DNA from 3 places in the Synechococcus sp. CC9902 genome. Region 2 is predicted to be linked to each of the others. Evidence: predicted binding sites of a transcription regulator. Region 2 holds the regulator's gene; each other region holds the start of a gene.
What was found. Region 2 encodes NtcA, which controls nitrogen genes in cyanobacteria. Its sites were predicted from a motif close to GTANCNNNNGNTAC; they were not measured.

Region 1 (9,712 bases), 810 kb from region 2:
GGCAAAGAGCAGCACTGGAGGGAGATGGCGCAAGCCGCCATCGCACCGGGCGGTGGCTGGAATGAGGTAGGAACCAAAAGCCTGGAAGCGGGATTTTTCAACCACTCCTTACCCCTGTTGGGCCAGAAGGTGCTGCCTTTTGTATCTGGGAAGTCCGCTAGAGAGTATTGCGGAGGAATTTAAAGAGTCCATCGACGGTCCTAACGGCATGAACTTCGGGCTGGGAGCCTGGATGAAACCGGCAAGGAGATCAACCATGAACTGGCAAGGAATACGCCATACGCCAGAAAGTTATGAAGCGACTTAAGAGCTTGATGCATGGCTTTCGAATTCGTTCCTCATCCATAAGAGTTAGAGGCTCAAGCCTGAGTGCAACTGCACAAGCCTGTTCGACTTTCCCTCAACAACCAGTGGACTTATTCTGACCTCCATCAGCTCAATTAATACAGCTCTTTGACGTTCTTTAAGACCAAAAATGAGCCAACATTAAAGGCAATCGGCATCCTTTGATTCAGAAGGAGAAGAAATTACATCATCTCACCATGTGAAAATACTACATCCATTGAATCAATCTTTGTGCTTACTATTTTGACTGCCTCAATGTCATCACTTTCATCGGCTAATTCAATTTGATGAATTTCTTTTAAAGTATTTAAATATGTAAGACAATGCTGACGTATCTCCATAAGTTCTGCGAAACAATTTTTTGCAGCAGCATTAGCTCGCAAGTCAGAATCAGGCTTGATTACAGACTCAGTGAATAGTTCAAGGGCCTGCTGATAAGAGCCGGAAGAAGAAGACATCTTTGTTAACTTTTAGCCAATGTAAATCGAGGACTAGACCAATTGCAGTATAAACGCTTACATATATTGACCAGAATAAATACTTATATTTGTGATTTGATGTTGGTTCTGGACGTTATTTATTTAAGAACAAACATCACCAGTCTTACTTCTCACCACATCTCCTATTTGGGAGATACCGCACTCTACCTTCTCCCGCTGGGATAATTAAGGCTATTTTAATCAGAACTCTTGAATACTGGTCTTTCCATGAAAGATGACTAGGATATTTGAAGGCTGTCCTTTGTCATGAGTAACCTCTTCACAGTGGTAATGGACGATGGCGATGAAGCCAATGAACTAGAATCGTTCCCTACCCATAATGAGGCATTAGCTTATCTAAAGCAGCAGGTTAATGATTGGAACCATACAGATAAATGGGATAAAACAAAAAAAAGACTGGCAATGGTTATTGCTGAAAATGGCTTAGAGTTAGAAGTAATCGAAGAAACACCATCATCTGATTACGAATATCATGAGACTTGGAATTCAATACACGGCTGGAGTGGTGACAGTCAATAGGTAAATCTCAATTAAACCGATGTCGATGTTGAAAATATTAAGAGCCAGCGGATACTACTTTATCTATGACATCGATTGCAGAACAAAAACACCATCAAGCGTCGTAGTGTTATTTATTTTGCCTCAGGTATTGTATTGAAGCGTGATCAGTCACTAAAAACCCCGCCTTGCGACGGGGTGAACTGTGTGAGGTTAGGGAATTAATATTAAAAAATTTTACCCAGCGCCGTCTCTATGGCTTTGCCATAACCACAGTTTCAAGACCTTCAGCGGCTACCGCATTAACAAGCATTACTGCATATCCCTCCCCCACATTCTCCATGGTGTGAGCGGGGGTTTGGTCAGCGATAACAAATGATTCACCAGACAGGAAGACATATTTTTTGCCACCTGGCTTCACTAGAGCAATTTTTCCTTGCTGGATGTATCCAGTCAGAGGCATTGGATGGGTATGGAGCGGGAATCCAGTGCCAGGCGGGAATGAAACACGATAGAGACGTAATTCAGAAACACCTTCTGGATAAGAAAAAGAATCACCCTCAAGTGTTTTAGATGTGCCCATAATCTGCTTAACTTCAACGGCAGGACCATCTGCGGTCGTTCCATGCCCATCAGCCATTGCAGCTGGAACTGCAATAATCAATCCAGAAATGGAAGCAATTAACGCCTTGAAAAACATTAAAAAAGAAAAGGTTGATCCCATTAACCATAGCTATTTAAATCAGTACAGAGAAATATGTTACGTGCCGTATGTATCAAACGACACTTAATTCCATGCACCAGCTGGCGTGCTTGCCTTCTTTGATTCGCCATGACTCAGCTCGGTCACTGGACAGAAAGGAAGAACTAGTAATGGGGTCTCGTCAAAGAAGAACAGCATCTGCTCTGTTAATAGCTGTTTTGCCAATACAACCCCGCCCAGAGAACGGTTGATGTTGATTTAGTGCAAGATCTGGCGACCTGTCGAATGTCTTCCTGCTTTCTGTGACTGATACCTTGTGATCGGTACTAAGTGATGAAGGCAGTGGTTGCATTCGATGCTGCGCCCTGTTGCTTGTGATGCGAGATAAGTCGGAGCGTTCATCAGAGTTCATTCAGTTCATCGATTCCAGACGATGAATAGGGTCTATTGGTGCGTGGCTGCCTCAATAGATTTCGCATTGGAGGTTATGGCTCTTACTCCAGAGGGGGAGTCATAGCTTTCGTGTGAGTCAAGGAATGCTGAATGATCGAGGCTTTGGTTTCATCCGATGCACCAATCCGTCGGTTCTGATGTGGGGAGGGTCCGGGACCTGATCAGAGTTGATGTAGTTCATCGTTCTCCGCTGCGATGGATAGATTCCACCGAGGTTTGGAGATCACCGGTGGATTCGCAACAGGGTCGTGTGCCTCCCCTGCACGGGAGGCCGCACCTTGCTTCACAGGAATGAACGCATCCCGTGCATCAGCTTCATGAAGCCTGGCGTTGTCAGTTGATCACGCAGCGCCAGTTGATGAAAGAAGAGGGAAAATCTAATTTCAGTTGTATAACTATTGCCATGAAACTAAAGCAACAAATATTGGTAACCGAGTATGGCACTGAGGCGTGAGCCACATCAGATGGATCAACACAAAGGCTCCCATTTCAACAAGGGCGCCATTTCTCCATGAAATCCGCCATATTGCGCGTCGTTCCAATTGAAATGATGAGCGAACTCAACTTAGAGCCAAAACCACTCCTTCTCAAGATATGGAAAATCATCACTTGGCGTTGGAGATTGCAAATTGCCATTAATGCTCCTTTTGGGATTTTGTGGCTTGCAGACAAAACGAACCCTGCTGTTCATGAGTTCGATATTGCTCTGCTTACAGCAATACATGCGGAATGGATGGCACCAATGATTGGCATTAGCTAGGGACGACTCTGACTGATCAGGATTGCGAGAGTAGTGTTCAATTTCGACGTCGACGAAACGTTCCAAACTTGGAACGGCGAATCGTCACACTCTTAAGTTGAATATATCTCGTAGTAACAAGGGTGATGAACGCTATTTCAACTGTATAAAGCCAAGTTGGAATTTCCATTTCTAGGTTCTATCAAGGGCTGGAGGCTGGCTTGCCTTAATTGCTACAGGAAAGAGCTTCAGATGAAACCGATTCAACAAACGCTCAGTGCCGACCACTGCTGAAGTTTGGCAAATTTATCTATTTCCCTACTCAGTTCGCAGGCTCATGAATAAATCCATGCCTTAGTGAAGCATCAAATGTGGTAAGAGTGAAAATTTTAGTTATCTACTCGTATCTCGTTCTAATGCCAGTTAATCAGCGGCTATGGGTAAATATGTCACCCGTACAACAAACGTTTGTCACTCAGATCCCCACGCGAACAGTCAATATTGAGCAGTCGTCCTTGGACGGGATCGACAGGTCAAACAAACATCCATCTCTGTTGGTGAATGCAGGGGTGGATGGACCTTTCATGGATTTGTAGCAATCGTACTCACAATTCACACTGACCACCTATTACAAGTTATAAGTAGTTATCCCGTCCAAGGACACGTGGAAAGCCCCAGCATTGACTGGGGCTTTCTGCTGGCAATGTCTGAGCAAGATTTCTGACATTCATTTTAAATACTGAACCAAGTCGTCCGTCATGAGGAAGAGAGAGGCAGTTAAAGATCGTTAACTGCCATCCTCTTGCGAAGTTGTCGGTGCATATTGGCCCGCACCTGGCAGTTAGGCCAATCGACTACTTCCACTTCAGTATGTGTACTCGACATGGAGCTTCTAGTAACTTCAGCTGCAAATCGCAGTATCAAAACTGTGTTGATGCCATGAACATGGACAGGGCTGATCACTTTATTCGTTTCCAAGCGGAGTCACATCGGATGCATCGATCGGTCAGTTCTGATCCAAAGAAGATCGTTGGACTAATCAGAGTTCATTCAGTTCATCGTTTGGCCAATGCGATGAGTTAGGGGGCCATCGGCAACGGTGGCTTTCGCAACAGGGCCGCAGCTCCCCAAACGGCTTCGGCGGGGCTGCTCCTTGCTGCACAACCTGAACGCTGCTAGTCGATCAAATCAGTGGAGGAATGCCAAACCCCAACGGTTGATCTCGCTGAGTTAAGTCTGTAACGACATGAACATCAGAAGGGTTGACGGATGCGCTATCAAAGGTCTGTAGCAACAGCTACAAACGTTCACCTTGCATCCGCAAGGCGCAGTCAAGCCAGGCCACGGAACGGGGACCTGGATTTCTTCGAGGAACTCGACATGACAGCTCTTCTCTACAGAGGTCAAACCTACGGCGCCAGCCAGCCTGCTTCACCCAAGAAGTGCGTTGAGCTCACCTACCGCCACGAGCACTACAACACATGCCGTGATCATGTCTCTCGAGACATGCATCCAACACTTCAGTATCGCGGTGTTGCCTACACCAAGTAATACATTTCTCATGATCTGAGAAGCCCTGCCTCGGTGGGGCTTTTTTTATGGCCGAAATCAGCCTCTCTCCAAAAGTAAATAGGAACATCGACGAGTCGAGACTGATGCAGCGAGTGTGGCTGCGTCGCAAATTATCTACTTACTTAGATATCATCATATAAAGATTGGGAAATTTTGACTTATTCTTCTTTGCATACTTTTTAAATTCATAGAAGCAGGACTGACCCGTGTATCCAATGGAATTTTTCATTGAATCAAGAACAATCTCCCACGACTCACCGTTATTCAGCATCTCCTCGAAGTCTCCCGAATAAAGATACGGATCACATGCCAGTACTGGTGATAGCGACAGAATTTGCAATGTGATGATCGATGAGGCCGCAATTATGGATCTGACCATCACTAAAGCTCTGAATCTATTGATCACGACGATCCTAGCAATGAATGCTTCATAACTACTCGCAAACTTAGAGTATGAAATATTCCCAGGAAAATACATCTTTCAGCCATCTCGCTAACAACCATAGGTACGATTCAATGCTGGCTCATTGATCTCATATTTAATCTATTAGCAGATAATTTAATTATAAAGGCCATGGGATAATTTTTATGCGAATGGATATTTTGAAATCAAATCAGTTCGCATCGATAAGGAATCAACGGCAGCTCATGATTGGCACAGTGCCACTTATTCCGAGTTTAGGATTCATTCAGGCTATCCACTGCTAAAAATAGGGGGTTGTTCTCCTCACACAAGAGATCAACACCTCACACACCCAATGCCACTCGTTGAGTGGCATTTTTTATGGGTTTGGAACCCGGCTGCTAACCGAGCAGTCCCTTTCGTTCGGACGAAGGTGACCGAACCACTCTCGAGTGATTAGCGAAAACGGTCATTCCGGTAGACGTGAAGACGTAGGGTCGGTCCCTCGCTAGCCAGGGCATCGATACCACTAGGAATCAGTCTGGTGGCCCATTGGTAGATGCCCTCATCTGGGTTAAAACTTCGAAAGACGATATTGACCTGGTCACCGGGGGGAACCGGAGGAATGAGATTGATCGTCAGCTCACTTCCTACCGTTGAAAACGACGATGTAGCAAGACCTGCGCTGACGCCACCTCGCAGTGCATAGCGGCCTTTATAAACCTGAGGTGGATGCTTCCCCCAATACCACTGATCAGGATTAGGAAGTTGAGACAACACAACTGTTTCAAGTTCTGCCCCAGCATCAGAGGGAACACGAATACAGATTGTGGTGCGGTTTCTCTCACCTTGGAGCGAGGATGGATTATGGATCGATAGCTGAACAGGTGGTCGGCGGAAAAACGATTGCGCCTTTGTCCATGGCCCGAACCAAAGCAAGCTCGAAAGAATGATCAGCTGCAAGGCGAACCGGCTCAAAAGTGTTCCAGCCAATTACCTAGCCTAAACACATTCACCTCATCCGCAAAAGAATCATATGCATGGATAATTCGCCAAATGAGGATAATAAGAATAAGGATTGGACCCCGCTTCAAATCGTGCAATGGTACAAATCGAACAGTCTTGATTGCACGGTTGAACTGATCGGATCAAACTTTAAAAAAAGAAATCTTGAAACTCTCCGTTCTCGCTGCATCGTCCGCTTGCGTTTTGTCCCTTGGGCTCGGTGCCTGTGGTCCTTCAAAACAAGACGTGGCCTTGGCGGAGGCAAAAGCTGCCATGGTTCAAGCCTGTGAAGACTCAGAGACAGCAATCAAAATCGCAGGAAAAGGCTATGAAAATGGATTAAACGATGTTCTCGCTTTGAAAGCCGAGCTGCTCGAGAACATCCAAGGAGATAACCCAACTGACTGGCGGAAGAAATACTCAGATTTTTCATCACAACTTGTCGCGGTTAGGCAGGATTTTGTCGTGAATTATGGTGATTTACGAGAAACATATGGGAGCGAATGCACCGACGCTTCACGTAGAGCTGAGTTCAATGACGCATACGTCATTCCATTCAACAAACGGCTCGTTGTATTGGCCAACAAACTCCATAGCTAGATCTTTCACCACGAGAGGACCCTTAAGGGCTCGATTCCCAGTCAGCCTGCCCCTACTCGAGACCATTGGAGTGGAGAGATTGCGCCAACAAATGTCACGCCTATAAGCATAAATACTTAATAATTGACTCAAGGGGTTGATGAAGCTGTAGTCCTGTATCTGAATTAGAGAGCCCAACTCGCGTTGTATGTCAGAGGCACGAATCGCTCAACTCCTTCAGGAGGCAGAGGAACATCTTCGTCAACGCAATTGCAGACAGAGATACGAAAGAGCCGTGGAGCGTCTTCCCGACAGCCGACGTGGCATTTGGTACGGCGACGACAAACGCGCTGCTTAGCTCAATTCGATTGCGGTACCGAGTCTCACTGCTTCGACCCAACTTGATTCCCCACCAGGCCTTCTGCAGGGCCTGGTTTTTTTAGGCCCCGTTGCTGCATGGCACCAGAATTAGGCTAGCAACCCCGAAGCAACCCCAGAGATACTGCGGGGATACCCTGAAGTTGCTTTAAGCAGAAAAGCACGTTAAGTTAACCCAAAAGGCGTGTGCCATGGTCAAAACGACCACTCGGGAAAATCAAGTGAAGCTGACGGTCTCTGTGCCGCCCAGCCTTCATGTTTTATTGCGCAGTTGGGCCATATGCGAAGGCCGTGAACTCACGAGTGTGGTGCTCCAGTGCGTTGAGTATTCAGTGCGGCAGCTCAAAAGCAATGGATCAATACCAGGGGCTGCGATCCGTCATTACGAGTCGTCCTGCGACGAACGCCTTGCCATTGGTGGGCCATGACTGTTGAATTAGCCCTGATTGAGCATGCACTACAGGGTTTAACCATGGACGTGGTCATCAACCTGACGGAACATGTTCAGACACTGGAGCTGAGGCCCAACGGACAACTTTTTACAGCATATCGGGATATTGATCAAACACTTTTGATTGGATACAGCGACGACTTGGCAGCAGAAAAATTAAGTCTTAGCCAACGACATTTTTATACAACGGGTACACGTCGCGGCACTAAAAGAGAACATCGATTACTTTTACATACCCTTAAAGATTTGAATATTCGAGGAACATATAATGAAAGTTGTTTTCCAGTAAATAACGATCTAATTAAAAATCTTATCAATTTAAACTGGCCTGTTGGTGAGATCAAAACAAGAACTACACAATCATTACATGAAAAAAATTATGAATAATGAGAAATTGTCCCCTTGATTTCTCGAGCCTTGACAACAAACTTGTTGAGTTGATCGGGCAAGACTGGGGGAAATTTACCAGAATCAACAGATCGATAATGATCGGCGATGGACCAAGCTTTTGTTGCTGGATTAGAAATCAATCGAGGGATCAGATGAAGATGCAAGTGCTGTGCCCCTTCACCAAAAGCAATTGTATAAATCCGATCGCACTGGGTTAGTTGTTTTATCAAAGTGCAAGCATCACGAACAGCTATTCCCCAATTTGATGACTCATTGGCCGAAAAATCAATGGGGCCCGAACAATGTCGCAAGGAATCCAAAAGCAGCCAGCCAACAAGTGGAGCTGGTGCTGGGTGATGACGCAAGACCCAAAGATCATCCCTATAAATCTCATATTTTTTCTGTTGATCAATATCGCGATGCAGATTACAGATTGGGCAACTTAGAGTCATAGCAGAAATCCAAACAGATCAGCAATGATGGATTTACAAATTATTTTTATCGCTTAGCTATCCCTCTACCATTTCCCAATAAACCAAGATCAATAATTACGCCAAAAGCCACAATTAGTATTCCACTAAACGAAGATAGACCGCCAAAGGATGCTGTTGCCCAACAGAAACCCAATGTAGTTGTTGGGAGAAAGACCAAGCCCGCAATCGGAAGCACGGGGTTTGGAACTCCAAATCCCTCAAATGGCTGAAGTACGAAGACACTGTTGAAAAACCACATCAAAACAAGAATCAAACGGGGCGCCAGCAGACCAACAGCAGCAAAAAGGCACATGGGGAGACGTTGAACCAATTCATGCTTAGCCACATTTGCTGCCAATTAGCCAAAGTCGAAACGGCTCAGAACATCTCAGCTCAAGGGCATCGCTCAATATTCCAAAGCGCAATTCAATGCCACTTCAAAAGGGATTGCTGCATTGGGCAGTGCCAAAAGTTGGCTGGAAAGAGCCGCAAGGTCAGAGGGTTGCGTCATCTCCGCGGCGGAAACACGACTAACTTCATGGGCCATATCTGTATTGACCCAACTCGGACAAAAAGCCGTTACACGTATTCCTTGATCCCAGCCCGTGTTTCGCATGCTTTGACAGAGACCCATCAGGGCAAACTTGCTTACGGGATAGCCGGCCATCTGACCTTTGACCCTCTTTCCACTCATCGATACCAAAACTTGAATTCGACCTTCACCAGAACGACACAACTCAGACCAAGCCGCCTTCGTTAGCCACCAAGGTCCCATCACATTTACGTTCCATAGGTCATCAAGATCGTCTTCTTCCCCATCGCGAAATAGAAGTGGTGTAGTGCGAAGAATGCCAGCGCAATGAATGAGTCCGTCGAGCCTCCCCCATGCCTTAACTGTCGCGTTGACCCAAGCCGATGCACTGTCAGGATCCTGTGCGTCATAGGGGTGGCAGAGCACTTGGTCACAATCGAAGCAGGTTCCATTCAGGGCCTCGGGATTTCGAACTCCCAAGCTGAGTTGATAGCCGTCAGAGAGCAAACGCTCCGCAATCGAGCGACCGATTCCACGGCTAGAACCGCTAACAAGAATTGTTTTAGTCATTACTTTGCTGCATCATCAAAGCGAGCAGATCTTCAGGTGTTGCAGCTTGAAGCAACAAATTGCGATTGGCCGTCGACAAAAACTCTTGATTTGTGGCTTGATCCAGGAACGACAACAATGG
Region 2 (9,712 bases):
TGCGCTTGCTGTCATAAAACTGACGGTCGGCCTTGAGCTCGAGCTGCTCAGGAACAAGGACCGTTTTAGTGGAGGCTTCAACGTTGGCAGAAGCCCCACCATCAGCAGAGGAGCCCGCCTCGGTGGCAGGCGTTCTCACACCATTGTCTTCTGCTGTCGCGGGGTTCGACAAGTCTGCCGAAAACACCCCTGATACCAGAAGTCCCGTTAGGGCAATAGCGAGGCGGGACGCCGCCAATGAATTTCTGCATTGGCCCGTGAGTGTGACAGCTCAGGACCAATGCCGGGTTGATGATCAGACCAGTGCTTGGCGCGGTCTGATCCGGATCGCTTCAATCCTCGAGGTCTTTGCGACTTGGCGTGCGGCTTGGGTCACTAGCCAGGAAGCCAAAGACGAAGATGCCGAGAAAAAAGAAGACGACCGAGTAAACGGAAATCTTGAGGGCGAGCATGGAGACCGACCGGCGTCTGACACAGCGATCATCCTATGGGGAATGACAGGGTCTCAACCGGGAAGTACCCCATGTCGGTAGGACGATCGGAGTGGATTGAAACGTTTCGCAGTCGTGCACATCGGGATTTGCGCCGTGAATGGCGCCGTTCAGGTGCGGCGGAATCGAGGCCATTTGTTGAGGAGCCATGGGGTAAAAACCATCGTCCTGACTGGTTTTCTCGGGGTTTGTTGATTTGGCCTCGCGGCCGTCAATGGGTGCGTTTGGAGCAACAGTTGGCTTGGCCAAGGGCCTGGAATCAAGTGCAAGCCAGTCATGCCCGTTTGGGGATGAGTTGGTGGGCAGAGCAGATGCGCTTTTGGGTGGATGGTGTCCTGATCCATGAAGGAGACCTGTTCGATACGGCTTGTCGCTGGCGTGTGCCGGAGTCGTGTCGATTGGGAGGCACCCTTCATCTTCAGGTCGAACTGTGCAGCCCTCTCCATGACGACGGGGCCTTGATCAGCACTGATTTGGACCTCGAACCCGATGCGCCAAATCTGGATACGGATTTCAGCTTGGCTCCCCATGCCCTGATGTTGCACTTGGCTGCAGGGGGAGATTTACCGGCGCAATGGAAGGGGTTGGAGCCCAGAGGCCCAGAGGCTTTACAGGCAGTGGTTCAGGAGCTCAACGCTGCGGAGCCCGCCCAGGGGGAAATCCTTTGGATTTCCCATGCGCATCTCGATTTGGCTTGGCTTTGGCCCGTGGCTGATACGTGGCAAGCGGCAGAACGAACATTTCGCTCGGTGCTCGATTTGATGAAGCGTTGGCCTGAACTTCGTTTTGCTCACTCCACACCGGCTTTGTATGCCTGGATGCAGCACCATCGACCGGCTCTCTTTGCTGAAATCCAGGCCGCGAGCCAGGCAGGTCGATGGGAGCCGATTAACGGTCCATGGGTCGAGACCGATTGCGTGCTGGTGAGTACAGCATCGCTGTGGCAGCAATTTTCACTCGGTCAGCAGTACAGCTACGAAACCTTCCCGACTTGGACCCATCAGCTCGCTTGGTTGCCCGACAGCTTTGGGTTTGGAGCAGGTGTACCGGCCGTGTCTGCGGCGACTGGGGTGCGTTGGTTCTGCACGCACAAATTGGCTTGGAATGCCGTTAACCCGTTCCCTCATCGGTTGTTTCGCTGGCGCAGCCGTGGGAATTATGAGGTGAACAGCTTGATGCTTCCCCCGATTGGTCGACGAGGTGATCCGGTGGACATGCTCGAGGAGCAGCGCAGTTGGCGAGATCAAACCGGCCGGGACGCAGCTCTCTGGATCCCTGGTGTGGGAGACCACGGTGGCGGTCCTACTGAAGAAATGCTGGAACAAATGCAGCTTTGGAACTCAAATCCAGCAGCTGTGTCCATGCGAAGTGGAACGGTCAGACAATTTTTGGCTGATCTTGAACCGTCAGTCGAGCATTGGCCGGTTTGGCGCGACGAGCTCTATCTCGAGCTCCACCGGGGCTGCGCAACAAGTCGTCCTGATCAAAAGCGGCACAACAAAACTCTGGAGCGGTTGTTGCGTGAGGCGGACACTGCGTCTGCCTTGCTAGCCCTCACCGGCGAACCGTCGCCTTCTAGCGATTGGCGGCCACTGTTGTTTCAACAATTTCACGACATCCTCCCTGGTACATCGATTCCAGAAGTGTTTGATCACGCCGAGACACTTTGGCGCGACGCCCGTCGGAAGGGGAAACAACAGCGCGATCTGAGCCTGGCAAAACTTCTTCAGGTCCCCAACGAGAATTTGTCGGGGCAGCACTGGTCTTGGTGCTCACTTCAACCGTTGGCAGCTTGGTCGCCCATGCTTCGCCTCCCGAAGGGTTGCTGGAGTGTGGAAGGCCACCGCCTTCCTCAGCAGACGTCGTCGATGGGTGGCACTTGGGTGCAATTGCCGCTTCAGCGCGGCATTACTTCTGTGTCACTCGAGCACCAGCCGCTTCAGCCCGTCGATTCACCATCCACCATCGGCCCTGTGCTGATTCAGGAGTTGGGTGATGGTGTCTGGCGGATGGGCAATGGCTTGGTTGAGCTGGATTGCTCATCTGAGGGCATCCTTCAAATCCGAGATTCAAACGGTTGTGATCAACTTTCTGCACCACTGCGGTTGGAGCGTTATCAGGATCGGGGTGAGTTTTGGGATGCCTGGGATCTTGCCGCCGACTACAGCGAGCATTCATTAGGCGTTGACGTTCCTGATGGGCTCCATTGGATTGAGCAAGGCCCATTGGTGGCGCATGCGGTGCTCAGACGACGGTTTGGCTCAAGTGCTTTGCGGATGGATTTGCGCTTGCAGGCGAATCGGCCTTGGTTGGAATTGATTTGTAGTACGCACTGGTCTCAACGCCATGAACTGTTGCGGCTGACGATGCCATTGGCTCGGCCGGCTGTGCGCGTGGCGGCTGATACCAGTGGCGGCGTCATTGAGCGCCCGGCATCACCGATCACTGCAAGGGAACGTGCCCGTTGGGAGTTGCCAGTGATCTCATGGATGGCGTCCCAGGCAGCAGCCCCTGGCGGCGGCCTGGCGGTTTTGCTCGATGGACCGCAAGGGGTCGATTGGGACGCTGATCGTCTGGGTGTTTCGTTGTTGCGAGGGCCAACCTGGCCTGATCCCGGCGCTGATCGCGGTTGGCATCGTCAGCGCATGGCATTGATGCCGATCACTGGCTCCTGGAACGCGGCGGGCGTCACTCAGGCTGCCATTGCATTTCGGGAGCCGGGATGGTGGGGACCACAACCAGCCAAAGCAAAGGAATGGTTTCCGGCCTTGCCCGTCACCCTCACTCCAATTTCTGTTCAGAAGAGTACGGATGGGATTTCCTGTCGCGCCTTAAACGCTGGCCCTGCCCGTTGCCTGTGGCGGCCGGGACATCCTTGGCTGGTTCGGCGTGGGGCGCATGACCCATTCGTTGAGCAAGTGGTGCTTGCGCCGGGAGAATTGGCGGCGCTGCAGCTGCGTCAGTCTTCGTGATCATCAAACGGATCATCCAATTCTTTGGACGGTGGACCGAAGGCTTGGTAGACGCCAAAGCCGGTGAGTCCAAGCACAACGGCCATGACGCCGAGGGCAACAGATAGGGCAGGGGACGACGTTTCCATCACAATCTTTCGGCAGGACCAGCCCCTAACCGGAGCTGGCCCCTACAGTATCCGCACTTCCTTTAACCCGAGACCCAAGCGTCGCCATGGCCCAACGCACCCGTCTGGGAGACCTCCTCCGCCCTCTGAACTCCGAGTACGGCAAGGTCGTTCCCGGTTGGGGCACCACGCCAGTGATGGGCATCTTCATGGTGCTCTTCCTTGTGTTCCTTCTCGTGATCCTTCAGCTGTACAACAAGTCATTGATCCTCGAAGGCATCAATGTCAATTGGAACGGCTTGGGTTAACAAGACACCATGAACGTGTTCGGCGTCGGCCTTCCCGAAATGGCGGTGATCGGCGCCGTGGCCTTATTGGTATTTGGTCCGAAGCGACTGCCTGAGCTCGGCAAAACCCTCGGCAAAACCTTGAAGGGATTTCAATCTGCTTCCAAGGAATTTGAGCGTGAAATTAATAAAGCAATGGCTGAGCCAGAAGCTCTTCCCTCGGCGGAACAACAGCCCAACGATGAGCGACCTCCGGGAGCTTGATCCGTCGTGATGCCCCATCAGCTCAGCCTTGTGGTTGGTTTGGGAAACCCTGGGTCGAAGTACGACGGCACCCGACACAACATTGGTTTCATGGCCCTCGAGCGTTTGGCGCGCAGAGAAGGCTTCAGTTTTCGGCAACAGGCCAAGTTGCATGGACTATCGGCTGATAAAGGCTTTGGGGATCAGCGCTTGCGCTTGCTCATGCCTCAAACGTTCATGAACGACAGTGGACGTTCCGTGCGCGCAGCTCTCGATTGGTATGGCTTTCAGCCAGAAGAAATCGTGTTGCTTGTCGACGATATGGACCTCCCTCTTGGACGGTTACGGCTGCGTGCGCAGGGAAGTGCCGGGGGACACAACGGTCTCCGCAGCACGATCCAGCATCTTGGAACGCAAGTCTTCCCTCGATTACGAATTGGAATCGGTGCCCCCGCAGAGAATCCAGCGGAACGACGAGCTCGCACGGTGTCCCATGTGCTTGGTCCCTTCAGTCGAGCTGAACAGCCCTGTGTTGATGCAGTGTTGGATGCAGTTTTGGATGGTTTAGATCGCCTGAAAACGCAGGGCATGGAACGGGCTGGCACCTGGATCAATGGGTTCCGGTATGAATCCCCTTCTGCAACTTGATGGCGGCCCTCCCTGCCACAACAGCCCATCTCCGCGTTTTGCGTCAGTGCTTTCAAGACCAGTGTGTGGAAGGCGAGGTCGCTGCTGGTGGTTTTCAGTGGCAGTTCTATTGGGCGTTTGATCGTGGAGAACTCACGGTGGAACCATCGCTCGGACGAGCCTTGATTCAAGATGCCCTGTTTCGTTTTTTGGTGCGCACCGATTACCGCCTCGAGCCCGGTGGTGATTACAGCTTTACGGTTCGGGCCAAGTTCTAAGTGAGAAATTTGGGGGTGGCCCAGACCATGAACAGCGTTGCTTGAGGTGGTCTTCTGCCATCACGAGGGCGGCGATTGCATCCAGTTCGTGGGGGGGCAGCCTTAACCCTTTTGGGAGAAGACGTTGCCAGCCTTTGGCTGGCCACAAAGCCCAATACCGGTCGCGAGCCCTCAAGGTGGTGCCGTGCTCATTGACTGACTGAACATTGGCAAATCCGTTGAAGTCTTGAACCCACTGGGCACTGCTTGTGCCGTCGCCAACGATGATTTGATCCAGGTTGTGTTGCTCGTGCCAATGATCCACCCACGCCATAACGGCTTCAGGTGGCACCACCTTGCCGGCCAACACACGATTGTGTTCGCTGTCAATCAACACCAATCCGCATTTGCTGCGTCCTGGATCCAGTGCAACCAGACGGCTCAAGGGTTGGACTCCACGGCGACGAAGATTGGGTCAGCACTGTTGCTGTCGCGGGTGGAGATGGCTTGCAAGGTGATTCCCTGCTCCGACCGCTCCATCAGTGTTTGGCCAAGTTGCGCTAGGGCTTGGCCATCGAATTGCAAACCAGCGGTAAGCGAGCCTCGTCGTTTGGCTTCTGCGTAGGCCGAGGCCAGCAACAAATTGAGTCGGGTGCGAATGGCCGCATTACTGCGTTCGCTGGGGTCAAGCCTGACGGAGGCGAGCACATCTCCTTTTTTGGTGACTAAACGGTTGGGATGAACCTCCGGGAAGGCGTAAACCACCGTTTCTCCTCTAAGAACGTTGGTGGCGGATCGCAGCGAGATCACCCAAGTTCCTGGCTTGCTGATGATTCCCTGTAAGCGGTTCACGTCGCTACGAGGAACACGAATGATTTGTTGATCAGGGGCTTGGCCTGGCAAGACTTTGCCGTAGGCATTGAAATTGGCTTCTTGCAGCAGGCGATCGACCACTTGTTTGGCCTGATCGGGTGATTCCATCCGCACGGTCGCGGTTGCAAGTATTTGCCCACTGCGCAGAACAACAGCACCGCGGCGAAGGGCGACAAGATTGCGTTCCAGATCCTTCAATTCTCGTTCCCCCAACTTGATGCGGTTGCGCACCGTGTTGAGTTCGGCTTCGGTTCTTTGGATATCCAGATCTCGAGCAGCGATGTCGCGGCTGAGGCGATCTCTGTCGGCCTCGAGGGTTTGACGTTGCTTCTGTAAAGGAGCCAACTCCTGCCGAAGGGTGTTGGCCCGTTGTTCCGCTGCCTTGAGCTCTGCTTCGATCCGTACGGTTGCTCTGCGGGTTTCGACGCGCTCGCGTTCGGCGGCATCGAGTTGCTCACGGCTGTCTTTCAGTCGCGCTTGGAGGGTATCGAGTTCGAATAGCCCAACCCGCAGTTGCCGACTCACCAAAAGCATGAGGCCAAGCGAGAGGGCGCTGATCAGGCTGCCCGTCAGCACCGTGATCACCACAGCAGTGCGCCGGGGTCGCATGTTGAACAAGCTCAAACGAGCTTTACCGACTCGACTGCCAAGGCGATCGCCGAGGGTGGACAGAATGCCCCCGAGGATTAGGAGGGACAGAATCAGCAGCCAGCCACTCATGGCATTAGCCCTCGGCTGCAGATGCGATCAGCTGAACCGTTTGGCCAAGGCGATCGGATCGAGAACGGTGATTTTCTTGCGGTCAATCTGTACGAGACCGGATTGACGCAAGTCTCCCAGCAGACGCGTGATTGTTACGCGGGTTGAGCCAATGGCTTCAGCGATCGCTTGATGAGACAGCCGAAGATCAATCGTGATTCCTAGTTCATCAGGCACTCCGAAGTCTCGGCAAAGCACCAGTAAAAAGCTCACCAGCCGGGACGACATATCCCGATGCGTGAGCGTTTCGATCATCGTTTCGGTTTGCAGGATCCTGCTGGAGAGGCCTTGTAAAAGCCTGAGTCCAACAGCCGTATCCGCTTCAATCGCGTTGCGCACTGAGGTGGCAGGTGCCGTCACCATCTCAACGCGGGTGAAGGCGACTGCGTGATAAAAGCGATCCGAGCGTTGACCAGTGAGTAAAGACAGCACACCGAACAGGCTGTTTTCCCTGAGGAGAGCAACCGTGATTTCTTCACCAGATTCGTAAACCCTTGAAAGGCGCACAGCGCCCCGTCGAATCAGATAAACGCGTTCCGCCGGGTCTCCCGGGAAAAAAATTGTTTTATTTCGCTCCACCATCTCCGTGCTGGCACCTTCCAGCCCACGGATCACCTCCATCAACGATCGAGGACCTGAGGGCTGAGTGTTCGCTACGGCGTTACTAAGAGGTGCATAGCGGGTAAAACCAGTGCTGGTGCTCATGACTGGCTCGCGATTGCTTTGAAAGTTACGGATCTGCCTGGATGTGTCCTGTAGCGGTTATTACGCATTGAGTGTTCACTCAGATACAAGGGCCTGCCGCTGAGCCTCCATCAGTTGTCGGAGGCCGGGTTCAGCCAGGTCCAGGAGTGCATCCAGCTGGGCACGGCTGAATGGCGCGCCCTCGGCGGTTCCCTGAACTTCAAGCAGTCGGCCATCGTCCGCTTGCACCACATTGAGATCGACCTCAGCTCGACTGTCTTCGCTGTAGTCGAGGTCTAGCAGCGCCTGGCTGTCCACTAACCCAACGGAGACAGCAGCAACTTGGCTTTGAAGAGGGGAGTTCTCAAGAATCCCCTGGGAAACGAGGCGGCTACAGGCCCGGTGCAACGCCAGCCAGGCCCCGGTGATGGCCGCTGTGCGGGTGCCTGCATCCGCTTGGATCACGTCGCAGTCGATCAGCAAGGTTCGCTCTCCCAGTTGTGCCATGTCAACGGCGGCCCGAAGGCTGCGCCCGATCAAACGTTGAATTTCTTGGGTGCGGCCGGACAGCTTCATCAACTCACGCCCTTGCCGTTGCGGTGTTGACCCGGGTAGGAGGCGGTACTCAGCACTGAGCCACCCGAGCCCTTCGCCTCGACGCCAGCGCGGCACGTTGTCATCGAGGCAAACGCTGCAGAGAACAGTTGTTCGACCGGTTCTCACAGTGACTGAACTCAAGGCGAATCCCATTGGATCCCAAGTCACGGAAAACGGGCGCAGAGCATTGCGGCAGCGGCCATCGGCTCGGGACTGGGATGGATCGCTCATGGCTCAGAAGAAGTGACGTCAGCCTCGCAGTTCCCTCCGCTTTGCGCTTGAGCCACCATGGGTAGTGTCGATTGCCTTGTGGAATGGCATAACGCCGCTACATTCAAGGTCTTCCGGGTTGTCCCGGCGTGACCTGAGCCGATGATCGCAAGCCTGACCGACCGCCATCAATCCCAAGAGATTCGTTCTCTCGATGGCGATCAGCGTTCCACAGAACGAGTTGGTTTGAGGCCAGTTCCGAATGCAACGCAACCGCCGCCGCCAGCCCTGCATCTAGTCGCTCCAGAGGGTCAGCTTCAGGTGCATACAGCTCCTTATCGCGGCAGTTTTTCCAATGTGCTGAGCCAGGCGGTGCGAGCAGCTGGGCTCGGTAGCCGCGTTTTGATAAGTCAGTTTTTGAAGGGGGGTGTGCAACAGGGCCCATCGGGCCATGTGCAGTTATGTGGAGGACTTGTCTGGCTGCGCCCTGATGTTCCCGCTTGCGTAGCGGAGCCGAACTTGGATGGTTGCCGTGATGCGGTGCAAGCGGTCTGGGCGATTTGTCGTCAGCACCTCATGATTGGAGATCTTGATCAGCTCGTTCTTGATGAGATTGGCCTGGCCATCGGCTTTGGCTACATCGATGAAGCTGAAGTGCTTTCAGCTCTTGAGCAACGACCAGGCTCGATGGATGTGATCATCACTGGGCCCGCCATCCCTTCCAATGTTGTGGCGATGGCTGATCAAGTCACGGAACTACGCCGAGGTTTCTGATGCTCAAGTGTGATCGTTGGATTACGGAACAAGCCGGGCAGGGCATGCTCGAGCCATTCCAGTCGGGGCTGGTTCGCCACCTTGATCCCGATAAGCGCGAAAGCCCTGTGCTCAGTTTTGGGTGTTCGTCCTATGGCTATGACCTTCGGCTGTCGCCGCAAGAGTTTTTGATTTTTAGGCACGTACCTGGCACGGTGATGAATCCGAAACGGTTCAATCCAGCCAACCTTGAACCCACACCGTTGCATGAAGATGAAGACGGTCGTTATTTCATTCTTCCGGCCCATTCCTATGGCCTCGGTGTGGCTTTAGAGAAGATGAAAGTTCCTCCCAATATCACAGTTATTTGTCTTGGAAAAAGTACTTATGCTCGGCTCGGAATTATCGTGAACACCACGCCTGCAGAGGCGGGTTGGGAAGGTCACCTCACCCTTGAATTCAGCAATAGTTCAGGGGCTGATTGCCGTATTTATGCAGATGAGGGCATCTGTCAGTTGCTATTTTTTGAAGGCGAGCCTTGTTCTACTACCTACAGCGATCGTCAAGGAAAATATCAACATCAGCCTGAACGTGTCACCTTAGCCAAGGTGTAATAATGCTTCAATTTTCAACTAAAAATTATTAATTAACTTCGCTACTTATCTGTTTTTATGGAGCGAGACGGGCTTTGTGCAGCCTTGTTTTTTCATACCAAGCGGCAAATTCTGGCGTCCAGGCTTGGAGATGGGGCCACATCAGATCACAAAGCTCGCGGATTTCCTGTTGGGCATCGAGTTTGGCCCTTAGATCCATGAAATGTAGGAAAGCTCTGAGCGTGAAGCTCACCACAAA
Region 3 (9,712 bases), 190 kb from region 2:
GTTGACGCGCCCGATTGCCATCGAGATCAATAATCGAAAGACGGGCATGGCAAAAACCAACACCACTACCCTCAAGCGATTCAATCCCAAAGCCATCCGGACCACGATGAGCCTGAATTGCTGCCATGTTCACCAGCAATTGCTGGTCGACACGATGTTCTGAATGCGTACGAAAGACGCCGCCGATACCGCACATGATTCTGCTCAGACCACATCCATCACACGATCGGCTCGATCCACCATGCAGGTGAGCAGAGCCATTCGAAGAAACACAGCGCCTCGGGCCTGGCTGAAATACCAATTGTGAGGAGTGTCATCGAGGCAGGTGCTCAATTCAGGCCCCCGCGCCAGCGGATGCAACACAATCGCCTCGGGCTTAAACGGCAGATCCCGCGTAAGACGAAACCCTCCACCATGCACCTCATAACTATCACCAACCCAAGCAATAGCGTTGATGTAAACCACATCAAGCTCAGGCAACTCCGCGCGTAAATCAGTCGCACAACGCAGAGACAAACCAGCCTTCAGCAACTCTTCTCGCTGACCGGGATCGAAGAGTGAAACATCATTTTCGATACCCGGCGCGTGAATCACTACCACCTCCTCTACCATCCCAGGGAATTTGGCGAGAATCCTTAGAAGAGACCGAACTGTTCGCATTCTCGATGGAATGCCAATAATTCCAATACGAATTCGATCCGACTCTGCAACGTTCGGAGCAGCAAGACTGGGTCTCCACTTCAAAATTGTGTAGAGATCAGCCATCGCCTGGGTGGGATGTTCATCAATCCCATTTCCTGCATTAATGATCGGAATACGAAGCGTGGAACTCATCGCCACGACGGCTTCAGGATTGCTATCTCGGAGTACGACGCAATCTCCATAGTTATTAAACATATGGGCAACATCCTCGAGCGATTCACCCTTCGCGATTCCAGTTGTGCTTCGATCCGTGATGTTGATTGAATCGCCCCCTAAGCGGTGCCAAGCACTATCGAACGACAGACGTGTTCTTGTACTGGGCTCATAAAAGGCATTAATGAGGATTTTTCCAGTTAGAGGCGTGTTGTGTCGGATGTAGCGATCAGGATTGCTCTCGTACTTAGCCGCGAGACGGAACAGCTGTAAGAGGGTCTGTGCGGAGAAACTTTGAATCGAAACCACATGCTGGTTGGTCAAATCAATCAAGGGCTCAACAGCCTCATCGATCGAAGCCAACAAACACTGGGGCTGCGTCCTACCAAACACATCTGGGCCCAACGGTTGAAACCGAATCGGCTCTATACACACATCAGCAGAAACAGACTGGACGATGGCCATGGCATAGGTGCATCGACATTCGATCATTCAGACCGAACAAAATGCGGCAATACCAATCCCTAACAAGGCCTGGAATGACTGTCCACAAAACAGCCACTTCTTCATCAAATTAATCGACATTTGGTATCACAGTATATCATTTTTCCTCAAAAGTGTTCGCCGCAAACATTTACCAGATTCGTTTCTTGCGCCATTCGAAACACCAGATAGCCAGCAACATGAGCACGGCCAAAACAAGGGCTACCTGGCTCACAGCAATCACAGCCCCGAACCAAGACGCGTCGACATACCAGGCGAGAAAAACAAAGGGAATGCAACTCATAGAGCCTCCTTCAGCAGAGACCACTGAAAGCGTTCAGGCCATCGAACACTCCCCACCACCATCACCAAAGCCGACACCGCTGTTGAGAAAACTGCAGCGCAGTACGGCGCAATCCAGACATAGGCCGACAAGCCAACAACACTCCCCGACACCATCGCCACGATCGCAGCATTGCGATTGGCGTGAGGCCAGTACAGCCCGCAGGCCACAGGCCAGACGGTTGAAGCCACTAGGGCACCCGTAAAGAACAACACCGAAGCCAAGGAATCCAACCGTGGCCATGACAACAACAACGTCAAAACAGCTAACCCAACCACCGTGACCCGAGCGGCCTGCTTGAGCTGAGCATCGCTCGCCTGGGGACGCAGCAACCTGAAATAAATATCCTCTGCCACAAGATCCGCGGTGGAGGCCAATAAAGAATCGAGTGTTGAGGTGAGCGAGGCAAAAACAACAACAAAAACCAATGCGGCTCCACCGACCCCCAGGAGATCAGCAGCCATGACGGGAAACACCATGTTCACTTGAGGAAATTCAAGGCCTCGAGCCAACGCCACCAATCCGATCGAGCCCGTCACAATCGGAACACTCATCCATGCCAGGCCACCGAGCACAAACGAGGTCATCACAACTGAACGGCGGCTCGCAAACACGCGTGACCACCAGATGTTGTTGTGAAACACCTCTCCCATTGAAAATAAAGCTGAATTCCATGCAATCAGCAGCCCTGCGGGGAGTAAAAGATTCAGATGATCAGCATGAGAGTTGATCAAACGAGCATGAACAGCGGGTGCAGGGAATTGACGAAAAGCCAGCACAGCCACAACAGCTAATAACACCATGATCAACACTGACTGAATAAAGTCAGTGCCAATCACCGCACGCATTCCTCCATACAGCGTGTACAACATTGCGACACCAATCACCACAATCATCCCAACGTGATAATCAAATCCTGAAAGAGATTGAAGGAGAATGCCTGCTCCCATTGCTTGGGTCATCAGAAATCCAAGCGTATAAATGGCAGTAATCACCATGAACACCCACCAAGCCAAACGCCCATAACGCAACCGGATGAAATCACCACTCGTGCGTCCATTGGGCATTAACTGCTTAATTCGTAGTGCTAATGGCGCGAACAGAATTAAACCAAGACCTGCCAATGCATAACTAAACATTCCCCAAAGACCCGTTTTGTAGCCAAATTCAGGTGCAAGAAGGGTTGTATTTCCGGTCACCCAAGACGCCATCAATGTGGCAGTACTCAACGCCAGACCAATATTCCGACCAGCGAGCATATATTCATCTGCATCGCTCTTACCTTTCCTCCCCCAAGCAACACCGAGTGCAATCCAAAGCACTGAGAAGAGAACAACCAGAGCCCACGCCAGGCCCGGAGCTAGAAACGGTTCAACCTTCATCGAACGGTTCCCGTCCAAGCCAACTGAAATGGCCTTGAAGCACCACAAAAATTGTGGCAGCAGTCACCAAGGCCCCGAGGGAAAAGATCAAGCGAGACCACAGAACATCATCCAAACCAAGCTCCAGAAGCTTTTGGCAACATACAACTCGACAAATACGTTCTTACTCATACTGCGAACGATCACTAATCCAGTAAGGGTATTAACCGAGACCAAAAACCCTATCCCTGCAACCAGCTAATTGCCCGATCAAGCGATCGGTAACAAACAACACCTAGTTCAACAGACAGACGGATCTTTGATGAGTTGCCCATTGGTGAGCCAATGTTCACTGAGTATCGGCCAACCCATGGTTACGACGAATATTTTTGTCGGGAACAATCTGCTCCCAGAGCAGACCTGGAGCCACTGCTGTCGTCGCTTGGACAGATAGGACTCACAGAACTCAACCGCAATCACGCTTCCGCCGGGAACCTTTTAAGACGACTCGGGGCCACCTTCCGACTCAACGACGCTGGACTGCATGGAGGCGAAAGGATCCTGCCCTTCGATCCCCTTCCACGACTCATTCACCAACATGAATGGTCCAACCTCGAACGTGGTCTCCTGCAGCGCCTAGAAGCAATTGATCGGTTCTTAGCAGACATCTATGGACCACAGAAAATCCTCAAGGATGGCGTGATTCCACGGGAAGACGTGGAAAGTTCGCAAGGCTGGAGGCCACAGATGCAAGACATCAAGCTGCCCCTAAATCGCTGGTGTCATATTTCAGGACTGGATCTAATCCGCGATGAGGCAGGCACTTGGCGCGTACTCGAAGACAACCTGCGCTGTCCATCCGGTGTGGCCTACTTCCTCGAGAACCGACAGGTCATGAAGCGATTGTTTCCCAGCCTGTTTGCTGGACGAACCGTTCAACCCATCGACGACTATCCCTCCAGGTTGTTACAGACACTGCAAGACTTAGCTCCTTGGGCAGATAAGCCACGCGTTGTATTGCTCACACCAGGAGTATTCAATAGTGCCTACTTCGAACACAGTTATCTCGCACAACAGATGGGCATCGCTCTGGTGGAAGGGCGTGACTTGATCTGCGAAGAAGGCCGCGTTTGGATGCGCAGCACAACTGGTCGTGAAGTGGTGGATGTGATCTACCGACGAATCGATGACGATTTTCTCGATCCAAAGGTGTTCCGTCGCGATTCAGCGCTGGGCGTACCTGGATTGATCGATGTTTTGCAGAGTGGCAGGGTCGCCATTGCCAATGCACCCGGCACCGGGATCGCCGACGACAAGTTGATCTACGCCTACATCCCGAAAATAATTCGGTATTACCTCAATGAAGAACCGATTATCGAAAATGTTCCCACCTATCTCTGCTCCCGCCCAGATGATCAACAGTACGTTCTAGAAAACCTTGAAAAGCTTGTGGTTAAGTCTGTAGCTGAAGCAGGAGGCTATGGAATGCTGATCGGCCCACAATCAAGCCGAAGTGAGATCTTAGAATTTGACACAAAGATTAGATCTAATCCACGCAATTACATAGCCCAGCCCACGCTTCAACTCTCCACCATTCCTGCACTGAGCCAGGGAGAACTATTTCCCTGTCATGTGGATTTACGGCCCTATATTTTACGCGGAAAGTCCAACTGGGTCAGCCCAGGTGGGCTGACCCGCGTCGCCTTAAAGCGTGGCTCTTTGGTGGTGAACTCATCCCAAGGTGGTGGCTGTAAAGACACATGGGTTGTGGGTGACAGCCAGGTTGTGGGTGACAGCCAGGTTGTAAACGACGGTGACGTTGAACCAACACTTCAGGAGGCAATGCCGTGCTGAGCCGGGTTGCCGACTCCCTCTACTGGATTAATCGATATGTAGAACGCGCTGAAAATATTTCTCGCTTTCTGGAAGTAAGTGAAGCCATGGCTTTGGATTGCCCACCCGGCAGTGCAGAACCATGGATCCCACTCATTGATGCCAGTGGAGACAGGCAGAGTTTCGATCAGGGCTACCCACTGCGATCTCCGCGAGATGTCGTGGGGTTTTTATTGCTAGACCGCGATAACCCCAACAGCATCCTCAGCTGCATTGCCACTGCCAGGGAAAATGCACGCCAAATCCGCGATGTTATTACCACAGAAATGTGGGAGCAATTGAACGACCTCTACTGGAATGTTCAAGATGGAGAAGCCATCTGGCAGGAACCAGATCAAGAGCAACTCCGCAGCATCCGAAGAGGTTGCCAACTGTTTTATGGCATTACGGATGTCACCCTGAGCCGCGATCAAGCCTGGCTCTTCAGTCAACTAGGCCGTTGGATTGAACGCGCCGACAAAACATCCAGAATCCTTGATGTGAAGTATTTTCTTCTTCTGCCAACCCCAAAAGAAATTGGTGGCGTTCTTGATGAACTTCAATGGATATCTCTACTTCGTACAGCTGGGGCTTACCAGATGTACCGCCAAAGTGTTCAACAGGCGATCACTCCATCCTCTGTGGCCAGGTTCCTTTTACTGGATCCAATTTTTCCAAGGTCAGTGCGCTTCTGTTTGCAACAAATCAACGACACATTGCAACTCATCCAACGGCAACCACAACTGGGCCCTCCTGACGATCTCGAATGCCTACGCGGGCAATTGCTGGCCAAGTGGAGCTATGTGCGGATTGACGCCCTAATTGAACGGGGGCTACACGAAGCCATTGACGAATTACAGGGAGATCTCAATCAACTGCATCAACTCATCCACGCCCGATATTTCGTCACCACCGACCTTGGCTCCATTCCCACTGACCCGTCATGCGCGCTGAGCTAACCCACTGCATCACCTACCACTACGACGCTCCGGTCAGCTTGAGCGAGCACAGGCTCTGCATGCGACCTCGGGGTCATGGTCATCAGCGCCTGCTGAATTACCAACTCAATATTTCGCCAAAGCCTTGCCACAGCCATGAACTCGTAGCAGCCAGTGGCGATGCCATTCAACGCGTGCGGTTTCAAAACGCCACCGATGAACTCCGCTTTGAAGCTTGCAGTCGCCTCGAAACCACAACTGCAGCACCCCTACTGAATTGTCTAGATGGCCGCGAACCACTTCTCCCTTATCCACGGGGTCGTCTGAATCCAGATCTTCAAGGTGCACTGGAGGGCTGGCTGCCAAACGGCCAACACGATCCCTCAGCTGTTGCTTTGGCTCAAGACGCCTTAATGGGAACCAACCAACAAGCACTGTCGTTTCTCAATCAGCTCATCGAGATGATCCAAGACAGGGTGAAATACACCCAGCGTCATCAAGGAGCCGCCTGGCCGGCGGGACGAACACTGCGGGAACGAGTTGGTTCCTGTCGCGACCTCGCAATGTTGATGGTCGAGTGCTGCAGAAGCATTGGGCTACCGGCACGATTTGTAAGCGGATATCACTTAGCGAACCCAGCGCCCGAGTCGTACGACCTACACGCCTGGGCAGAGGTTTACTTACCAGGTGCCGGATGGCGTGGATTTGACCCGAGCGCCGGAGGAGAAACAACCGATCGCTACATCGTGCTGGCAAGCTCCTCAAGTCCAGAGCTCACGGCAGCGATTACTGGCAGCTTCAGCGGACTGGCATCAACGCAAAGCCAACTGAGTTGGACGATCCAAGCGACCGTTGACGACAACACCAATCAACCTGGGGAAAAGAAGACCCTGATTCAGGCAGCTTGAAGAAGAGGCTCAACACCATGCAACACAGGACGGCTAGCGCCCAGAGACGTCGCAAATTTCAAAGCGGGGATGCAACCACTGTTGTAGACGCGGAATTCACGGGTCAACGATGCTCCCTGGTCACGAACCGCTTGATTGAGCACGACAGATCCATCTAGATCAGAAATAGATCGATGAAATGTTCCAGGAGGGATACGGAGGATGTCGCCTCCAGCCGCCAGACGAACAATATGAAAAGGCTGATCCCAAGAAAGATTAACGAGATAAAATGTACGTCCTCCACTTGCAGCAAGGAGATTATCTTCTTGGTGGGGATGTAAATAAAATTGCCAGTCTCCAGTTTTCAGATCATTTGGAGGGCTGATTGCAGGCCCACTGTGGATGACGAGATCACGAGCATTCGACGTACCTATCGTGACATCAAAAAAGCGCACGGCTGGTGTATCCCTAAATCGTTCATACGGAATTAACTCAAACATGCAGCAATGGGATTTTTAAATTCATAACCATTGTTTTTACAGAGAAACCAATGGATTTTTAGTGACAACAGCCACGCTTTAAGCAATACAGTTCAATCCAAGCCAAAGCGATGAACATCACTCGTGCTCTAGAGAGCATCCCCTAGGGCAATTTGAAGCATCAAGAAAAGCCGCGGGAGGGAACAGAAGCTGATGAACACAAACAGGCACTGATTTCATAAGAAATCCTAAAGATGTATCGAGACGAACTCCGACTTTGTTTTTGGTTAGTGAAAATCTTGCTGTAGCAACAGCTACACAACGTTCACTTCGCTACGGCGCGAAGCGCATCACACCTCAGGCCATGGAACGGGGACCTGGGAGCTTGCTTGAACAATCATCATGACTTCCCTTCTATACAGAGGACATCAGTACCAACAACCTCACGTGACTGGACAGCCCTCAAGCGTTCAGCTCACCTATCGACGCAACATCTACAAAACGCTCCAACAACAAGCAAAGAGTGAGCACTCAGTTGTGCTGACTTACCGCGGCTTGCAATACGTGCGCTGCAGCTGAGCATCACCCTTCTGCCTGCCAAGGTTCTTGTGAGCCTGAGCAGGCAGAAGCGGCTCCCCTAGCAAGCCTCAAAGATGGGCAAACTCGCATCCTCCACGTTTTTACAGGAGTGATCCCGAGTTTTTTCCGAAGTTTCTGAACAACTGGTCGCCATCAGAGCCATGGTGCAAGGGTTAGGTCCCACCATGTTCACAATCGAGAGAAAGTCAGGCACTCACTGGCAGCCTGAAATCCAACGCAAAACGGAATTTAAAGCTTTCGTGGATGCCCGAACGAAATGCATGGCCACTGGTCAGACCTATCGCGTGGTGAATCGAGACCAAGGCGTTGAGTGCGTGATCACTCTTGATGACTGCAGGAAGCACTTTCACGCGCTTTAGGGCAACCAAAGGAAAAGGTTTCTAAAACTAAAAACGATTTCATTGACAGCCAATAAACAGCATCAGGCAGTCATCCCCCCAGATAAGCCATTTCGGCATGGGATTTCTCTTTATCAATCTGCAGACTTCGCTCTTCACTAAAACGATCAGAGCGCCGAGTCCACAATTCAGACAAACATTCACGAAGTTGAGTCTCTGATTCGTCAGTTCTTAAATAAGGCCGAAGATCTACGCCCTGCGATGCAAATAAACAAGTAAATACTTGACCATCTGCAGTAACCCTAATCCGATTGCAATCTCCACAAAACGGCGCGCTAATTGAACTAATCACACCGATATAGCCAGCGCCATCGCGATACCGCCACCGCGATGTCGTGGAGTTTGATGAACGGCCAACCGGATCTAGGGGCCAGTGCGATGACACGCACTGCACCATCTCCATGGCAGGCATCACCTGAGCAAGCGACCAACCGTTACGGCTTCCCACATCCATATATTCGATCAGACGCAACTCCAACCCGCGATCACGGGCCAGCCGGGCCAACGGAATCAACTGATCATCATTCCGGCCTTTCTGAATCACCGCATTGAGCTTCAAAGCACCGTGAGACGAATTGAAGCCAGCCGATCGAGCCGCCTCTAGTCCCACCAACACCTGATCCAACAAGGATTGGCCAGCTGGAGTCCCACCTTGCAAACCAGCCATGCGAGCAACACTGGCTGCATCCGCACCATCCAGGCTGATCGTTATACGGTCCAAACCAGCACACTTGAGCCTCAAAGCCCGCTCAGGCGACAGCAGAACCCCATTCGTCGTCAGAGCTAATTCCTTCAAACCAGCGGGTCGATCCAAGGCAATCGCAGCCAGCAACGGCTCAAGGCGATCACTGAGCAATGGCTCCCCGCCGGTCAGCCTGACGGTATGAACTCCCAAAGAACAAGCGACACGAATTAAACGCAACTGATCCTGCAAATCGAGCATTCCCTCTGGATCGCGAGAATCAGGGCAGCAGTAGGGGCACGCCAAATTGCAGCGGGCCGTCAGCGACAAACGCAACACACCCAGTGGGCGCCCATGCGAATCCAAATTGGATGTCGCATCAGTCATTCCGACAACACCAACAGATCCTTCGGCTTGTTGGCATTCAGCAAACACCCCGACGGCAGCACCACTGACTCATAGGGCACCCGGTCCAACCAGTCCAACCAGCGATAGCAACCTCGGGACAGCTGCTCTGACAAACACGTTTGGAAGGGAGTTCCCGAAGGAATAATGGCCAAAAGCGGCTGAAGCTGCTCACCGTCATGGGCCACAGCCACCTTGTTGGGGTGTCGTCGCCAAGCCTCAATCAATTGGCGAAAAACCGCGGTCGTGAGCTTGGGCATATCGACCGGCAGCACAAGCCAAGCACCATCTGATCCCGATGACAAAACACAGTCGAGAGCTTGCAATGGGCCATTCCAGGGAGGTGGCTCCAACACAAATTTCAGCCCAGATTGATGCGCCAAGACGTCCGCATGAGCCTGATGCCGGC

Region 1: SYNCC9902_RS12100 (DUF4278 domain-containing protein) is a predicted target of NtcA. The motif match lies at 4,526-4,539, and genes of this name have one in related genera.
Region 3: SYNCC9902_RS12220 (DUF4278 domain-containing protein) is a predicted target of NtcA. The motif match lies at 7,523-7,536, and genes of this name have one in related genera.

What each region holds. Positions count from the first base shown of each region.
Region 1 covers NC_007513.1:1,165,968-1,175,679, forward strand. Annotated here, with positions in the region: gene SYNCC9902_RS06030 (hypothetical protein) at 528-803, opposite strand; gene SYNCC9902_RS06035 (hypothetical protein) at 1,092-1,364, shown strand; gene SYNCC9902_RS06040 (cupin domain-containing protein) at 1,597-2,067, opposite strand; gene SYNCC9902_RS06045 (hypothetical protein) at 3,011-3,259, shown strand; gene SYNCC9902_RS12100 (DUF4278 domain-containing protein) at 4,619-4,789, shown strand; gene SYNCC9902_RS06055 (DUF2808 domain-containing protein) at 5,670-6,176, opposite strand; gene SYNCC9902_RS06060 (hypothetical protein) at 6,423-6,818, shown strand; gene SYNCC9902_RS12470 (hypothetical protein) at 7,006-7,155, shown strand; gene SYNCC9902_RS06065 (hypothetical protein) at 7,367-7,603, shown strand; gene SYNCC9902_RS12105 (hypothetical protein) at 7,600-8,013, shown strand; gene SYNCC9902_RS06070 (HIT family protein) at 8,004-8,468, opposite strand; gene SYNCC9902_RS12890 (hypothetical protein) at 8,515-8,802, opposite strand; gene SYNCC9902_RS06080 (SDR family NAD(P)-dependent oxidoreductase) at 8,896-9,591, opposite strand; gene SYNCC9902_RS06085 (TIGR00730 family Rossman fold protein) at 9,584-9,712, opposite strand, start outside.
Region 2 covers NC_007513.1:1,979,934-1,989,645, reverse strand. Annotated here, with positions in the region: gene SYNCC9902_RS10560 (DUF3769 domain-containing protein) at 1-172, opposite strand, end outside; gene SYNCC9902_RS12195 (photosystem II reaction center protein I) at 333-452, opposite strand; gene SYNCC9902_RS10550 (alpha-mannosidase) at 524-3,463, shown strand; gene psbN (photosystem II reaction center protein PsbN) at 3,451-3,591, opposite strand; gene psbH (photosystem II reaction center phosphoprotein PsbH) at 3,678-3,878, shown strand; gene SYNCC9902_RS10535 (TatA/E family twin arginine-targeting protein translocase) at 3,888-4,121, shown strand; gene pth (aminoacyl-tRNA hydrolase) at 4,131-4,748, shown strand; gene SYNCC9902_RS10525 (DUF3146 family protein) at 4,748-5,005, shown strand; gene SYNCC9902_RS10520 (resolvase) at 4,983-5,429, opposite strand; gene SYNCC9902_RS10515 (DUF3084 domain-containing protein) at 5,426-6,577, opposite strand; gene ntcA (global nitrogen regulator NtcA) at 6,605-7,321, opposite strand; gene rph (ribonuclease PH) at 7,397-8,128, opposite strand; gene SYNCC9902_RS10500 (cob(I)yrinic acid a,c-diamide adenosyltransferase) at 8,270-8,881, shown strand; gene dcd (dCTP deaminase) at 8,881-9,474, shown strand; gene thyX (FAD-dependent thymidylate synthase) at 9,530-9,712, opposite strand, start outside.
Region 3 covers NC_007513.1:2,170,014-2,179,725, forward strand. Annotated here, with positions in the region: gene asnB (asparagine synthase (glutamine-hydrolyzing)) at 1-196, opposite strand, end outside; gene SYNCC9902_RS11465 (aspartate/ornithine carbamoyltransferase family protein) at 205-1,320, opposite strand; gene SYNCC9902_RS12820 (hypothetical protein) at 1,490-1,642, opposite strand; gene SYNCC9902_RS11470 (sodium:solute symporter family protein) at 1,639-3,063, opposite strand; gene SYNCC9902_RS12975 (hypothetical protein) at 3,053-3,178, opposite strand; gene SYNCC9902_RS11475 (circularly permuted type 2 ATP-grasp protein) at 3,388-4,896, shown strand; gene SYNCC9902_RS11480 (alpha-E domain-containing protein) at 4,890-5,873, shown strand; gene SYNCC9902_RS11485 (transglutaminase family protein) at 5,858-6,760, shown strand; gene SYNCC9902_RS11490 (hypothetical protein) at 6,748-7,239, opposite strand; gene SYNCC9902_RS12220 (DUF4278 domain-containing protein) at 7,621-7,797, shown strand; gene moaA (GTP 3',8-cyclase MoaA) at 8,248-9,285, opposite strand; gene SYNCC9902_RS11505 (molybdenum cofactor guanylyltransferase) at 9,282-9,712, opposite strand, start outside.